2 regions of the Fictibacillus sp. KU28468 genome follow, and region 2 is predicted to be linked to the other one. Evidence: a T-box and tRNA genes for the amino acid it is inferred to sense, from the RefSeq annotation. Region 2 holds a T-box; the other holds one or more tRNA genes.
The links. A T-box is a leader RNA that pairs with one kind of tRNA and senses whether it is charged. The one in region 2 lies ahead of ileS (isoleucine--tRNA ligase), so its partner is inferred to be a tRNA-Ile.
Positions count from the first base shown of each region.

Region 1 (6,763 bases), 820 kb from region 2:
CTTATCCCGTTCTGTTACGCTTTTTGTATCTTTCTGAATATAGCCCGCCAATTTTTTGGCGATCGCCTGGCGGTCCTCTGCACTCGTCTTCTGAGTGCGGGTATACGTGATGGAATAAAGCGGCTTGTTGTCAACCACCACTCGATCCTGTGTGTCGAACATTTTCCCTCTCGGAGCATCCAGCCTTGCAGTCACATTTTCCTTTTTATCAGCGGACCTGTGATATTCTTCACCCTGTACGATCTGAACATAGCCCAATCTGAAGATCAAAACTGAAAAAAGGAAAAAAACAGCCAGAAACAACGCATTCAGACGAACCGGTACATGATTCTTTTTCTTTTTTTCTTTAGTCATTCATTCCACCCTTACTTATGTATGGAAATAGTTCGATACTATTTTTCCATTTTCGACAAATTGATTTACTAAAATAATTTTAACAGTAAATCAATGTTTCCGAAAGAAAAATGTCATACCCTAGTCCCATCTTCCTTGTCTGTATTGTTCTGTGAATAGTTCGACATGATCTCAGATTTTTGAAGGGTAGCAAACCGAATTGATCTTACACAAAAATAAATGATAAAGTGACCGGCTCCCAGTACAGGCAGCAGCACCGGAATACTGTAGTCTCCATTAAAGTAAGTGATCGTTATAAGCAAAATAACAATAGAAAGAATCCGTCCTGCATTTAAATACAATTCCCTCACGACAATATATTCGACCCTCATCGGCCCAGCGTTATCCGAGCGTCCAATCACATCATATGTCAGGGAAACATACGGAACGAGCAGCAGCGGATAGGCGATGGAAATGACCACACCATAAAAGAGAAGCAGCGGAAAAGTGACTTGAAGCAGAAAGAGGAACGGAGAAAGGAATAGGATCAATCCTCCGACAAAGATGGATTTCTTCCTTCTATCTCTGGTCATCATCCGGGAGACGATAAAATAACCAACAAAAGAAACGGCAGATTGAACAAGCCCAAATGTTCCAAGCGCAAATTCACTGTCTGAAATAATGTATACCCATATGACGATCAAAAAAATGAACGTCCCTTCCCTGAATCCCTGAAAAAAATGGGCATTTAGGATGCGGCCCCAATTTAAGTTGGTTTCTCTCGACTTAAGGATCTTCCAGACAAAAAACTTCCCCTCGGCCTTCTGTCTGCTTAAGAAAAAACTGATGATAACCGCACTGAAAAATAAAACCAATGAAACGCTGAAGATGATGCGGTAGCCAGTAAACTTATCCAGCTGCGAGATTAAGAATCCGGAGCTAATCGGACCGACCATACCCGATAAGGAAGTTAGCACCCCAAGGTAGCCGTTAAAGTTATCCCTTGTATCAGGTTCTGTCACTTCAAAGGTCAGCACGTTAAAAGCCAGCCAATAAAATCCAAGCCCAGCTCCGAGCAGTCCGCCAAGAATGAGCAGATACTCACTCGCCTGCTTGCCGAGGAAAAGCACATACAAATAAAAAAGCGATAATATGATGACACCAATCCGCAGTACAATAACCCTGTCAATTTTTTTTGTCAGCTTACCTGCAATAAAAAAAGCAACAGGCTGAATGCACACAATTGATAAATTATACAGAGCGATATCCTTCAGCTCACCAGATTGCTTCCATAAATAAATGTTAACAAACGTATTAGACAGAGCCGTACTCAATGCAAAAAGCCCTCCTACCACAAGCAATAGCAGCAATTCTTTCGTTCTGTCCGTGTCTCCAAACAAATTGAACTTCATTTTGTTCTCGCCCCTTTGCAATTCACATGTAGTTTTCACATCCTGAAAGGGGCTATTCGCCAAACGAAGAATTGGTTTTTATTGTATATCATTAGAAAAAGAGTATAAAAAAACCGGCCAGGGTCTTTTTCAAAGAACCTGGCCGGCTTTACCGCATTATTTTGCTTCGTTATAACGTTTTTCAACTTCATCCCAGTTTACTACATTCCAGAATGCATTAATGTAATCTGGACGTTTGTTTTGATAGTTCAAGTAATATGCATGCTCCCAAACATCAAGACCTAAGATTGGAGTTTTGCCTTCCATCACAGGGTTATCTTGATTCGCTGTGCTTGTTACTTCAAGCTCACCGTTATTAACAACTAGCCAAGCCCAACCAGATCCAAAACGGCCTTTTGCAGCATTTGCAAACTCTTCCTTGAATGAATCAAGGCTTCCGAATTTGCTGTTGATGCGTTCAGCTACTTCACCAGTAGGTTCGTTGGATCCGCCTGGTTTCAGGATTTCCCAGAATAAGCTGTGGTTCGCATGTCCGCCGCCATTGTTGCGTACAGCTGTGCGAATGTTTTCAGGCAATGCATCAAGATTGGAAAGAAGGTCCTCTAGGCCTTTGTTTTCAAACTCAGCTTGGCCTTCAAGCGCTGCGTTCAAGTTATCAACATACGTTTTGTGATGACGGTCGTGGTGAATATTCATTGTAGTCTCATCAATGTGTGGTTCCAGTGCATTTGCAGCATAAGGTAAAGCAGGCAGTTCAAACTTTGCCATGATCAATCTCCTCCTTGGTATGTAAACATTTTTTTATATTTCATTTTGGAGAAAAAACCCCAAAATTGAAAACATAGTTAAGCAACAATAATGTTTAATAAGTATCCCAACTCATACATTATCAGATTTACCCGGAACTTTCAACGATTAACCCTCTTTAATCAAAGCTTATTATGTACATAGCTGGACTTCTTTTATCCCTTGTTATGGGAGATATTAAAACAAAAGTTTTCTCATTAAAAACAAAAAACCTTCACCACGCTGGGCAAAGGTTGACTATGTATAAAAATGGTGGCTCGAGACGGAATCGAACCGCCGACACGAGGATTTTCAGTCCTCTGCTCTACCGACTGAGCTATCGAGCCAATTTAGGTATTATGGTTGCGGGGACAGGATTTGAACCTGCGACCTTTGGGTTATGAGCCCAACGAGCTACCAGACTGCTCCACCCCGCGATGATATTAAGTTTACGGACGAGGTCACTCCTCCGCAGTTATTACTGTCTCTCAGAGGCTTTACCTCTTCCTCTACTTGAGTAATCATTGGAGTGTATCCGTCGAGGTTACTCGCAGCATAATCATGCTGTAACGCTCGTTGCTCCACCCCGCTATGATATAAAAATTAAGAAATTATGGAGGAGGTAGAGGGATTCGAACCCCCGCGGGTTGTTACACCCCTGTCGGTTTTCAAGACCGATCCCTTCAGCCGGACTTGGGTATACCTCCACGTGCTGAAAAATGGTGGACCCTGTAGGACTCGAACCTACGACCAATCGGTTATGAGCCGACCGCTCTGACCAACTGAGCTAAGGGTCCATTTTATGTATTAAAATAGTTATGTAAATAAAAATGGGGCGACCGATGGGAATTGAACCCACGAATGCCGGAATCACAATCCGGTGCGTTAACCACTTCGCCACGATCGCCATCGCCTTAAAAAATATGGTAGCGGCGGAGGGAGTCGAACCCACGACCTCACGGGTATGAACCGTACGCTCTAGCCAGCTGAGCTACACCGCCATATTTTGGCTCCACAGGTAGGACTCGAACCTACGACCGATCGGTTAACAGCCGATAGCTCTACCACTGAGCTACTGTGGAACAATGTTGTCCTCTAAGGGACAAAAATTACTATATCATTTTCAAGCTATGTAAGTCAAACCTTTTTTTTATGACCATTTTGAAAGCCATCGGTGAGACAGACATAAATATAGCACGTCTCCAACATTTTAGCAAGGACTATTTTTATAATACGACAAAAAGAAAATAGCCAATCATGATCACTTGAATGATAATCTTGGCAACCGTACCTCCCAAAAAACCAAGAACTGAGCCAAACCCTACCTTAGCCGCTTCTCCTATTGATTTTCGCCCGATGATCAATTCTGCAATAAACGCACCCAGAAACGGTCCGGCGATGATGCCGGCAACGGGAATCACAAATGGGCCAAGGAGCAGGCCGATCGTGCTGCCCCATACGGCCGCTTTGGAACCGCCCCGTTTTTTTACTCCATACAAATTGCTGAAATAATCCACTACAAAAAGAGTTGCCAGCAAAAACACTTCTACCCCGATGAAAAAGGGCGTAAATGGCTGAAAGGAATAAAAAATACCATAGAGCACAAACCCGAGAGCCAGAAAAAGCGCTCCAGGCAGTATGGGAAAGATCAGGGCAGCGAATGCCAGAACGAACGACATGCCGATTAATATCCAATATACATAATCCATCAGAAAGCCTCCTGTAGTGTTTTAAGTAGGTTTATCGTTCAAGCACTGCTTCTGCAATATTGACAGAATGGTCTCCGATCCTTTCCAGATTGCTGATAAAGTCTACATACACTACACTTTCTTGGCCGGTGCTTAAATTGTTGTTGATGTCCTGAATGTGTTTCTTTCTCAGAGTTTTCTCCATTTCATCAATATCGTCCTCAATGTGCAGAACTTCCTCAGCCATCGGTTTATCGTTCGTCTCAAGAGAAATAATCGCTTTTGTCAGGCAGGATTGGGTCAGGATCATCATGTTTTCAAAGTCGCGTGACGTTACTTCCGAAAGTTTAATATTATTTCGTGCCATAAAGCAGACCAGATCTATCATATTTTTCATATGATCCCCGATTCTTTCGATGTCCTTGCACAGATTTAGAAGCATCGTATGCTCTTTAGATTCATTCTTGGACAAGGAATGAATAGAAAGTTTAACGAGAAACTTGGTGATTTGCCTGTCAAACCGGTTAATCTCTTCTTCATACTGCATGGCTGTATCGGCATGCTTATTTTTCCGGGTCTGGAAGAAAAGCAATGCCTGGCTAAGCCCCTCTCTTGAATAGTCAGCCATTTTAAGCAGCTCCTGCCTAGCTTGATGCAGGGCAAATTCCGGAGAACTGTTGATGACTTTCTCGTCCAATTTTACCGTCTTGCTGTCGACAGACCATTGATCATCTTTAATCAATTTTGAGACTGTAAAGACCAGCAATGAAATAAATGGAAACAGGATAATAACATTGCCGATGTTGAAAATTCCGTGCGCAAAGGCAATTTGCATGGGCGGCTCCAGATGGAGACTGCTTGAAATCCATTGGATCAACCCTTTGTAAGGGATAAAGATAATCACAAAAATAATCGTCCCTATGATATTGAACAGCACATGAACCAGTGCTGCTCTCTTGGCATTCTGAGAGGCCCCGAACGATGCGATCACAGCTGTGATGGTGGTTCCGATATTATCACCAAAAAGAACAGCAAGGGCACCGTTTAAATGAATCAGGTCCATTGAAAACATCTGCTGCAATATGCCCACGGTCGCGCTTGAGGACTGAAGGATCATTGTTGCCAAGGTTCCAATGGCGATGCCCAAAAACGGCTGATCGTTTAAATGTGCCGTGATGTTTTGAAAATCAAGGGAGGACTGCAAAGGTTCCATCCCTGCTCCCATTAGCTGCAGCCCATAAAATAGCCCGCCCAGTCCGAATAAAATTCTTCCGATGAAAACATATTTGTAATTCCGGATAAAAAAAACGAAGAATGCCCCTGCCGCAAGCATGGGCAGACCAAATCCCGCTGCATCAAATCCAATGATAAAAGCAGTGAATGTAGTTCCGATATTGGCTCCCATGATGATCCCAACTGCCTGTCTAAGCGTCAGCATTCTTGCATTTACGAGCCCTACCGTCAAAACCGTGGTGGCGGAACTGGATTGAATGAGCATGGTTACGAATAAGCCAGCCAAAATTCCTGTAAATGTATTGGTCGTCAGACTGTCCAAAAGGTTCCTCAGCCGATCACCGGCAGAGTTTTGCAGACCCTCACCTAAATATTTAATTCCAAATAGAAAAAGGCCGAGCCCGCCTAAAAATTGAAACAGCATATCCTGAACACCCAATTGAATTACAACCCCTTTTATCTAATCATTCTTATGCCATTATCTAGTTTTATGAAGGTCATGTAAAGGCGCTTCGCAAAACCTTTACAAAGGAATGGTCTTCTCATTGTCTGTTTCCACATTATTCGCTAAAATTAATACAGACCATTCAGGAAATGAGGAGTTCAATGAGAATTTTCAAACATTTTTTCAAAAGCCTGTATTCCCCTCCGATGATTGCCCGTCTTCGTTTTCAGGGAATCGGCAAAGCCATAGGCTATGTATTTTTTTTGATCCTGCTGACATCAATCCCGGTGGGTATTGCCTTTTCTTTAGCCTTTAAATCGGGCATAGATGAATTCAAGCAATCAATGACTTCTGAGATTCCTGACTTTTCGCTGCAAAACGGAAAGCTAACATCCGATCTGAAAAAGCCTGTTGTTCGTACAGACAGCAGTGAAACCTTCATTTTTGATACAACAGGATCAATAAAAGAAGATGATCTATCAGATTATACAAACGTGATCGCTCTCTTGCATAACGAAGCAATCGTCATATCCGGCGGAGAAACTCAGAAGGTTCCTTACAATACCCTCGGCGATGTGAAGCTGACCAAGAAAGATATCAGTTCCTGGACAAACACCTTATTCGATCTGCTGCCGGTGCTGATACCTTTGTTATTTTTATTTATCTATGTCTTTACGGTCGCGTTAAAGTTTATCGGAGTTACGGTTTTGGCCGTCATCGGATTGGTGCTGCAAAATATCAGCCATCGAAAGCTTTCTTACAGGCAGCTGTGGATCATGTCTGCCTATGCCGTAACACTTCCTACTGTTTTCTTTGCCATCATGAAACTTTTACATACAGACGTCCCCTTCTCTTTTCTCATCTAT
Region 1 is NZ_CP110666.1:1,823,262-1,830,024, reverse strand. Features, by position in the region: gene OKX00_RS09435 (peptidoglycan D,D-transpeptidase FtsI family protein) at 1-354, opposite strand, end outside; gene OKX00_RS09430 (MFS transporter) at 468-1,745, opposite strand; gene OKX00_RS09425 (superoxide dismutase) at 1,902-2,513, opposite strand; tRNA gene OKX00_RS09420 (tRNA-Phe) at 2,803-2,878, opposite strand; tRNA gene OKX00_RS09415 (tRNA-Met) at 2,892-2,968, opposite strand; tRNA gene OKX00_RS09410 (tRNA-Ser) at 3,146-3,238, opposite strand; tRNA gene OKX00_RS09405 (tRNA-Ile) at 3,252-3,328, opposite strand; tRNA gene OKX00_RS09400 (tRNA-His) at 3,363-3,438, opposite strand; tRNA gene OKX00_RS09395 (tRNA-Met) at 3,456-3,532, opposite strand; tRNA gene OKX00_RS09390 (tRNA-Asn) at 3,539-3,613, opposite strand; gene OKX00_RS09385 (DUF456 domain-containing protein) at 3,758-4,240, opposite strand; gene OKX00_RS09380 (Na/Pi cotransporter family protein) at 4,272-5,876, opposite strand; gene OKX00_RS09375 (DUF1189 domain-containing protein) at 6,059-6,763, shown strand, end outside.
Region 1: it encodes a tRNA-Ile, which carries the amino acid that the T-box ahead of ileS (isoleucine--tRNA ligase) is inferred to sense. The anticodon was not compared.

Region 2 (6,763 bases):
GACCGCAGCGATAACAGCGATCGTAATGATGACAAAAAACCACATCTGATTTTGCAGAATACCGAAGGCAGCTCCTCTGTTCCGATGTGAGGTTATGTAAAAAACATTTTCTATGACCGTAATACTTTGTCCATAATGCATGTTTTTAACGATCCACCATTTTGTCACCTGGTCGAGACCAAGCACCAAAAGTGCTAGAAGATAATAGTACACTTTGTTTCCTCCGATTCCTAAGTTTATACTTTCAAATTTTAGCACAGGCTGAAGGCCAAGCACAATCCAAAGCCTAAATTATTTAGCTTATCATCGCCATAAGCATCAGTATGCAGAAAAAAGCAGGTACTACCTGCTTTTTCAGCTACTCACACTCATGTATCTCTTTTTGCTTCTGAACTTTGCTTCCATAGATGATGAAACGGACAGGACGAGGCTGCCGTCTCATCATCCCTTAAATAATATTGTTTCCATTCTTTATTTTCGGCATCTCCATACTTTTTTAATTCAGGGTGGATTGGGGCAGTATCATAGGTTGACAGTCGATCCCTGATCCATTCAGACATCTTTTCTGCCTTTCTCTTGTCTTCATTGAAACAGGAAAGCACCCACCTCGGTGTAAGAGCGAGCATAAAAAAGGGAAAGTAACGGCTGTACCTTTTCACATGTGCGGGTGTTCCGCAAAATACGAAATATTGTTCCAATCCATAACAAAACTCCCAGGTAGCATCCTCTGGATCATTTGAAATATGTGCCGGCCAAGGTTTTTTGTCAAGCGATGAAGTTCTTTTCATCAAGTCCCAAAAAACTTCTTCGTACGTATTTACCGTTTGAAACTCTTCAGGATGAGCCGGATCATTATTAAAGAAAACAACAAGAGCCGAATAAAGGCCGGTTTCACGGGAGCACTTTCCATATGAATCCAGCAGTTCTGCAAAGGCTTCAGAAGCTTCCCTGCTTTCTGGATGGGGTGCGAAACCATAACGGATATGGCCGAGCTGATACCCCTGAATGGCGGGAATGCAGGGAAATTTAAGTTCATGATTCGTCATCTTGCTATGAAAAGCATGGAATGCATTCCTTTTCCAATCGTCAAGCAGTACAGATGCACTCTCCTTGTCATATAACCGTTCCATACTCAGCCTCCTTGCTTTTACAATATTTCAAAGCAAGTGGTTAGGTGAATGTCCATACAAAAAGCAAAAATAGCCTAAAAAAAGCCGTCCTCCTCAAGCCGCAATGATTGCGTCGTCAGAAAGACAGCTATTCTTTATTCACGATTTAGTTTTCATAATTTTTAGTTACAATCTCTGCACACGATGCACAAAGTGTAGGGTGTTTTTCATCAGAACCAACTTCTGGTGTTACAACCCAGCAGCGCTCACACGTTTCGCCTTCAGCAGGCTTAACAGAAACCGCCAAGTGATCATATTTTACTGCCCTTTCAGGAGCATCATCTCTAAAACCGCCAATCACTGCCTCTGAAACAATAAACAGTTTATTAAGGTCCTCTACATTTTCAAGCCAGCTCTTCACATTTTCTGCAGGATACAGGGTGATAGACGCTGTAAGGGACTTCCCGATTACTTTAGCATTTCTTGCTTCCTCAAGTGCTTTTAATACTTCATCACGAAGATCCATAAACAGATCCCAGTCTTTCATCAATTGGTCTTCACCAGGATAAGTGACAGAGTCCGGCATGGTTGTTAATTGAACACTTTCCTCTGTAACACCAGGAATGTAGCTCCAAACTTCGTCGGCCGTGTGGGCCAGAATTGGAGCTGTCAATTTTGTGATCGCCATCAGTGCTTCATAAAGTACGGTCTGTATGCTTCTGCGTTTAATATCGTCCTCTGACTGAATGTAGAGAGTATCCTTAGCAATATCAAGGTAGAATGATGACAGATCGATGGTACAGAAATTATGGATCGCGTTATAAACAGACAGGAACTGGTACTCATCATAAGATTTCTTTACCCGGTCGATCAGTTTATTGAGTTTAACGAGCATGTACTGATCGATCTTGCCAAGTTTTTCAAAAGGAACAGCGTTTACTTTCGGATCAAACCCATTAAGGTTTCCAAGCAAGAAGCGCAGTGTATTACGGATTTTGCGGTAAACTTCAGCTACTTGTTTCAAAATATCATCGGACACTCTGACATCTGCCTGATAGTCCACAGAAGATACCCATAGGCGGATAATGTCAGCGCCAAGCTGGTTCATGACTTTTATTGGATCCATTACGTTGCCGATGGACTTACTCATTTTTCTTCCTTCACCATCAAGAACAAAACCATGGCTAAGAACCGATTTGTACGGTGCCTTGCCTGTGATCGCTACTGATGTGGAAAGAGATGAGTTAAACCATCCGCGGTACTGGTCAGAACCTTCCAGATAGAGATCAGCCGGACGGCTTAGATCTTCGCGTTCTTCAAGAACACTCCAGTGAGAAGATCCAGAATCAAACCATACGTCCATGATGTCTGTTTCTTTAGAGAACCTGCCGTTCGGACTGTGATCAGACGTGAATCCTTCAGGAAGCAGTTCTTTTGCATCTCGTTCGAACCAAATATTCGATCCGTGTTCACGGAACAGTTTTACAACATGCGCGATTGTTTCTTCCGTCATGATCGGTTCACCGTTTTCTGCATAGAACACCGGAATAGGAACTCCCCATGCACGCTGTCTTGAAATACACCAGTCTTCACGGTCTTTGATCATGTTAAACAGTCTTGTTTCGCCCCAGTTAGGAATCCAGTTCACTTCTTTAATAGCGTCCAGCATCTCTTCACGCATTCCTTTAATAGAAGCGAACCATTGAGCAGTAGCCCTGAAGATTACCGGTTTTTTCGTTCTCCAGTCATGCGGGTATGAGTGGGTGATGAAGGACAGCTTTAAGAGCGCGCCAGCCTCCTCCAGCTTCTGTGTGATTGGCTTGTTAGCTTCATCATAAAACATGCCTTCAAATCCAGGAGCTTCACTTGTCATAACACCACGGTCATCGACTGGGCAGAGCACTTCTAGTCCGTATTTTTTACCGACAAGGAAGTCATCTTCCCCGTGTCCGGGTGCTGTATGGACACACCCAGTACCTGCATCAGTCGTGACATGGTCACCGAGCATGACGAGGGATTCACGATCATAAAGAGGATGCTGTGCAACAACATGTTCAAGATCTTTACCTTTTACGGTTTTGGAAACCGTCACATTCGTCCATTCTAATTCTTTTTCCAGCTGCTCGACTAGCGCCTGTGCCACTAGAAGCTTTCTCCCCTCTGCCTCAACAACGACATAGTCAAGATCAGGATGAACGGAAATACCGAGGTTTGCCGGAATGGTCCATGGTGTCGTGGTCCAGATGACGATGCTTACGTCTTGATCAAGTACGTCTTTTCCGTCTTTCACCGGGAACGCAACATAGATAGATGCTGAACGTTTGTCATAATATTCGATCTCTGCTTCTGCTAATGCAGATTCAGATGATGGAGACCAATAAACAGGCTTCAATCCTTTGTAGATGAATCCCCTTTTCACCATTTCGCCAAATACTTCGATCTGACGGGCTTCATACGCTTTGTTCAGGGTGATGTACGGATTCTCCCAATCTCCGCGTACTCCCAGTCGTTTAAACTGATTCCGCTGGCGATCCACTTGTGTCAGAGCATATTCTTCACACCGTTTACGGAATTTTGCAACCGACATCTCTTTTCTTTTTACTTTTCCGCTCTTGGTTAAGGCGGTTTCAATTGGAAGGCCATGTGTATCCCAGCCAGGAACGTATGGTGCATGATAGCCTGTCATGGATTTATAACGGACGATCATATCTTTTAAGATCTTATTCTCTGCATGCCCTACATGGATATCTCCATTGGCATAAGGAGGCCCGTCATGAAGAATGAAGGAAGGTCGCCCTTTCGTATGTTCCTGCACTTTATTGTAAATATTCAGATCTTCCCATTTGGCTTGAACTTCCGGTTCACGCTGAGGAAGATTGCCCCGCATCGGAAATTCTGTTTTAGGCATTAATAACGTGTCTTTGTAATTCATATTTTTCCTCCTACATCTATCGAAAAAATCATTTCCAACTGCTCACATGCATACAAAAAGGCCTTCTCGTCACTGTGAAGGGACGAGAAGGCCACCCGCGGTACCACCCTAATAGGTTTCAAAATGAAAGAAACCCGCTTTGCAATCGTATCGTGAAAGAACGCCAGGCTTACTTAGTGCAGGTTCAGCCTGGAAACTCCGGGGTGATCTTCTGTACAGTCCATTTACCGGTCTTCCACCATCACCAGCTCGCTTACTTGAAAAATGGATTCTCTACATACTTTCCCTTTCATCGTTGCCGAAATATAATAATCTTTAAAGAATTATATGCTTAGGACGAAAAAACGTCAAGCGTTCTATTTCATCTCCAGTTCGTATTCTTCACCACGTTCTGCAGGCTGAAGAGCATCCCAATCCTCATTCTTCAGCATTTCCAGCTGAGCTTCGATGAGCATGCGGAAACGGGTGCGATAAACAGAAGACTGCTTTTTCAATTCTTCGATCTCCATCGCGATTTTTCGGGATTTAGCCAGCGATTCATTGATAATTCGGTCCGCGTTCTTTTCCGCTTCCTTTACGATCAGCCTTGCTTCTTTTGTTGCGCTTCGTTTAACTTCCTCGCCTGTTTCCTGAGCAACAAGAATAGATTTGTTCAATGTTTCTTCAATGTTTTTAAAATAGGAAAGCTTCTCTTCAAGCTTTTCTACGGTTTCTTCCAATTCTCTTCTTTCGCGGATCACTGATTCATAATCTTTAATTACTTGATCAAGAAAATCGTTGACCTCATCTTCATTATAACCCCGAAATCCCCGGGTAAACTCTTTATTATGAATATCCAATGGTGTTAAAGGCATTTCCGCCACCTCCGCTAATGATGCTTTCTATTAATTACCTAGTTTCGACAATTGTAATGCCATTCCTTCTAAACTGTATAATTTATTGTAAAACTCCGTACCTTACCCGCCATCTGTCTTTCTTTGTCTTACCTTCCACAGCGATCAGTTTGCTCCTGCCGTATCCTCTTAAAGATAAATAATCTCCAGGTTCAACTGGGAAAGACACTTCTTCAGTAACCCTCCAATTGACCTTTGCTTTCGACCCTTGAATGAGAGGGCTGACTTTTGACCGAGAAAGCCCATAGATCTCAGAGAGAACCACGTCAAGCCGCAATGAAGAAACTGTTCCTTCTTTCATTTCATAAATCTCGTCTGATTCAATGAGATCATTTTCAGACACTTCTTTCAGCTTAACACTCGCTTTTCCGATCCGCTCTAAGTTAAGGCAGACGTAGTCGCTCACATCGCCTGCAACAACGATCTGCATCCTGTCCTTGTTTTGAAGGATATCACCAAACTTTCCTCTCTTCATTCCAAGGTTCATCAGAGAGCCGAGAACGTCTCGATGCTCCATCGTTACAAACTTTGCTGGATAGTGAATTTCCAATACAGAAACTTCAAAATCCTTTTTCTCGGGTACAAAATAAGAAGGATAGATTAATGCTCTCTTTCTCTCAGAAAAAGAAGAGCCTCCCCAGAACGCCAGGGAAGCCTCCGAGCCTTTTCCAATCATGCTTTCAGCGATATCCTGCTCTCTTGGATCAAGAAAATCAGTCAGTTTAACAGAATACCGTTCCTCAGCTTCAGCCTTCCACTGCAGCACTTGATCAATAAAGGGATATTCTTCTTTACGAAAATGCTGATATATGTTCATCTATGCTCCTCTGCCTTTAGGCCAGGTATTGGCCAATCCAGTAAATGACCATTTTCACACCAGCTTGTGCAAACGATAATGCAAATAATGCGACGATCGGAGAAATATCAATCATGCCAAGCGGCGGGATGATTCTCCTGAACGGCGCCAAGTATGGCTCCACGATTCTGGCAATAAATTGGCCGATGGAAGATTCCCTTGCATTCGGGAACCATGACATTAATATGTACGCTATGACTATATATCGATAGATAGTGAAAAGTTCGCTAACAAAGTTCCCAATCTGATATACCAAAGAAAGCCACCGTCCTCGTATTATTCGCCTTCCAGCATTTCCGAAATCGATCCGGAAATATCTACGTTTTCCGGTGTGCACAAAAATGTGTTAGGACCTAATTTTTGTATATCTCCACCTATCGCATAAACGGTTCCGCTTAAAAAGTCGACGATCCGTTTTGCCTGATCATGTGGAATGCGCTGCAGGTTCATGACAACCGCACGCCTGTTTTTTAATTGATCGGCAATGTCCTGTGCTTCCGCGTATACTCTCGGTTCAACAAGGACCACCTTGGATTGCTGATGAATACTTTGCAGGCTGACGACGTTCTGCTTGTTTTTCTTTGTTTGAGCAGGAGGATATTCACTCTCCACAGCCTCTGCACCATCCTCTTCAACTACCTCTTCATATACATATTCATCTTCTTCAAGGTCAAAAAAGCGCTTGAATTTGTTCTTTATGCTCATGATTGGCACCTCCTAAAATTCTTTGCCGACCAGGCTGGTCCCAATTCTGACGAACGTTGCTCCTTCCTGGACAGCTATTTCATAATCATTAGACATTCCCATGGAAAGCTCAGTGCATGGCGCAAATTCGTAATGCTTCGCCTGTATGTCATTTTGCAGCTGTTTAAGTGTTGAAAAAACAGAACGAAGGGTTTCCTCATCTTCTGTATGAGGAGCCATGGTCATCAGCCCTACGATCCGGATGTTTGGAAACTCTTTCATATTATCG
Region 2 is NZ_CP110666.1:2,639,793-2,646,555, forward strand. Features, by position in the region: gene lspA (signal peptidase II) at 1-213, opposite strand, end outside; gene OKX00_RS13655 (YqcI/YcgG family protein) at 369-1,130, opposite strand; gene ileS (isoleucine--tRNA ligase) at 1,276-4,041, opposite strand; T-box leader at 4,117-4,343, opposite strand; gene OKX00_RS13665 (DivIVA domain-containing protein) at 4,398-4,895, opposite strand; gene OKX00_RS13670 (YlmH family RNA-binding protein) at 4,978-5,751, opposite strand; gene OKX00_RS13675 (YggT family protein) at 5,768-6,046, opposite strand; gene OKX00_RS13680 (cell division protein SepF) at 6,067-6,495, opposite strand; gene OKX00_RS13685 (YggS family pyridoxal phosphate-dependent enzyme) at 6,508-6,763, opposite strand, start outside.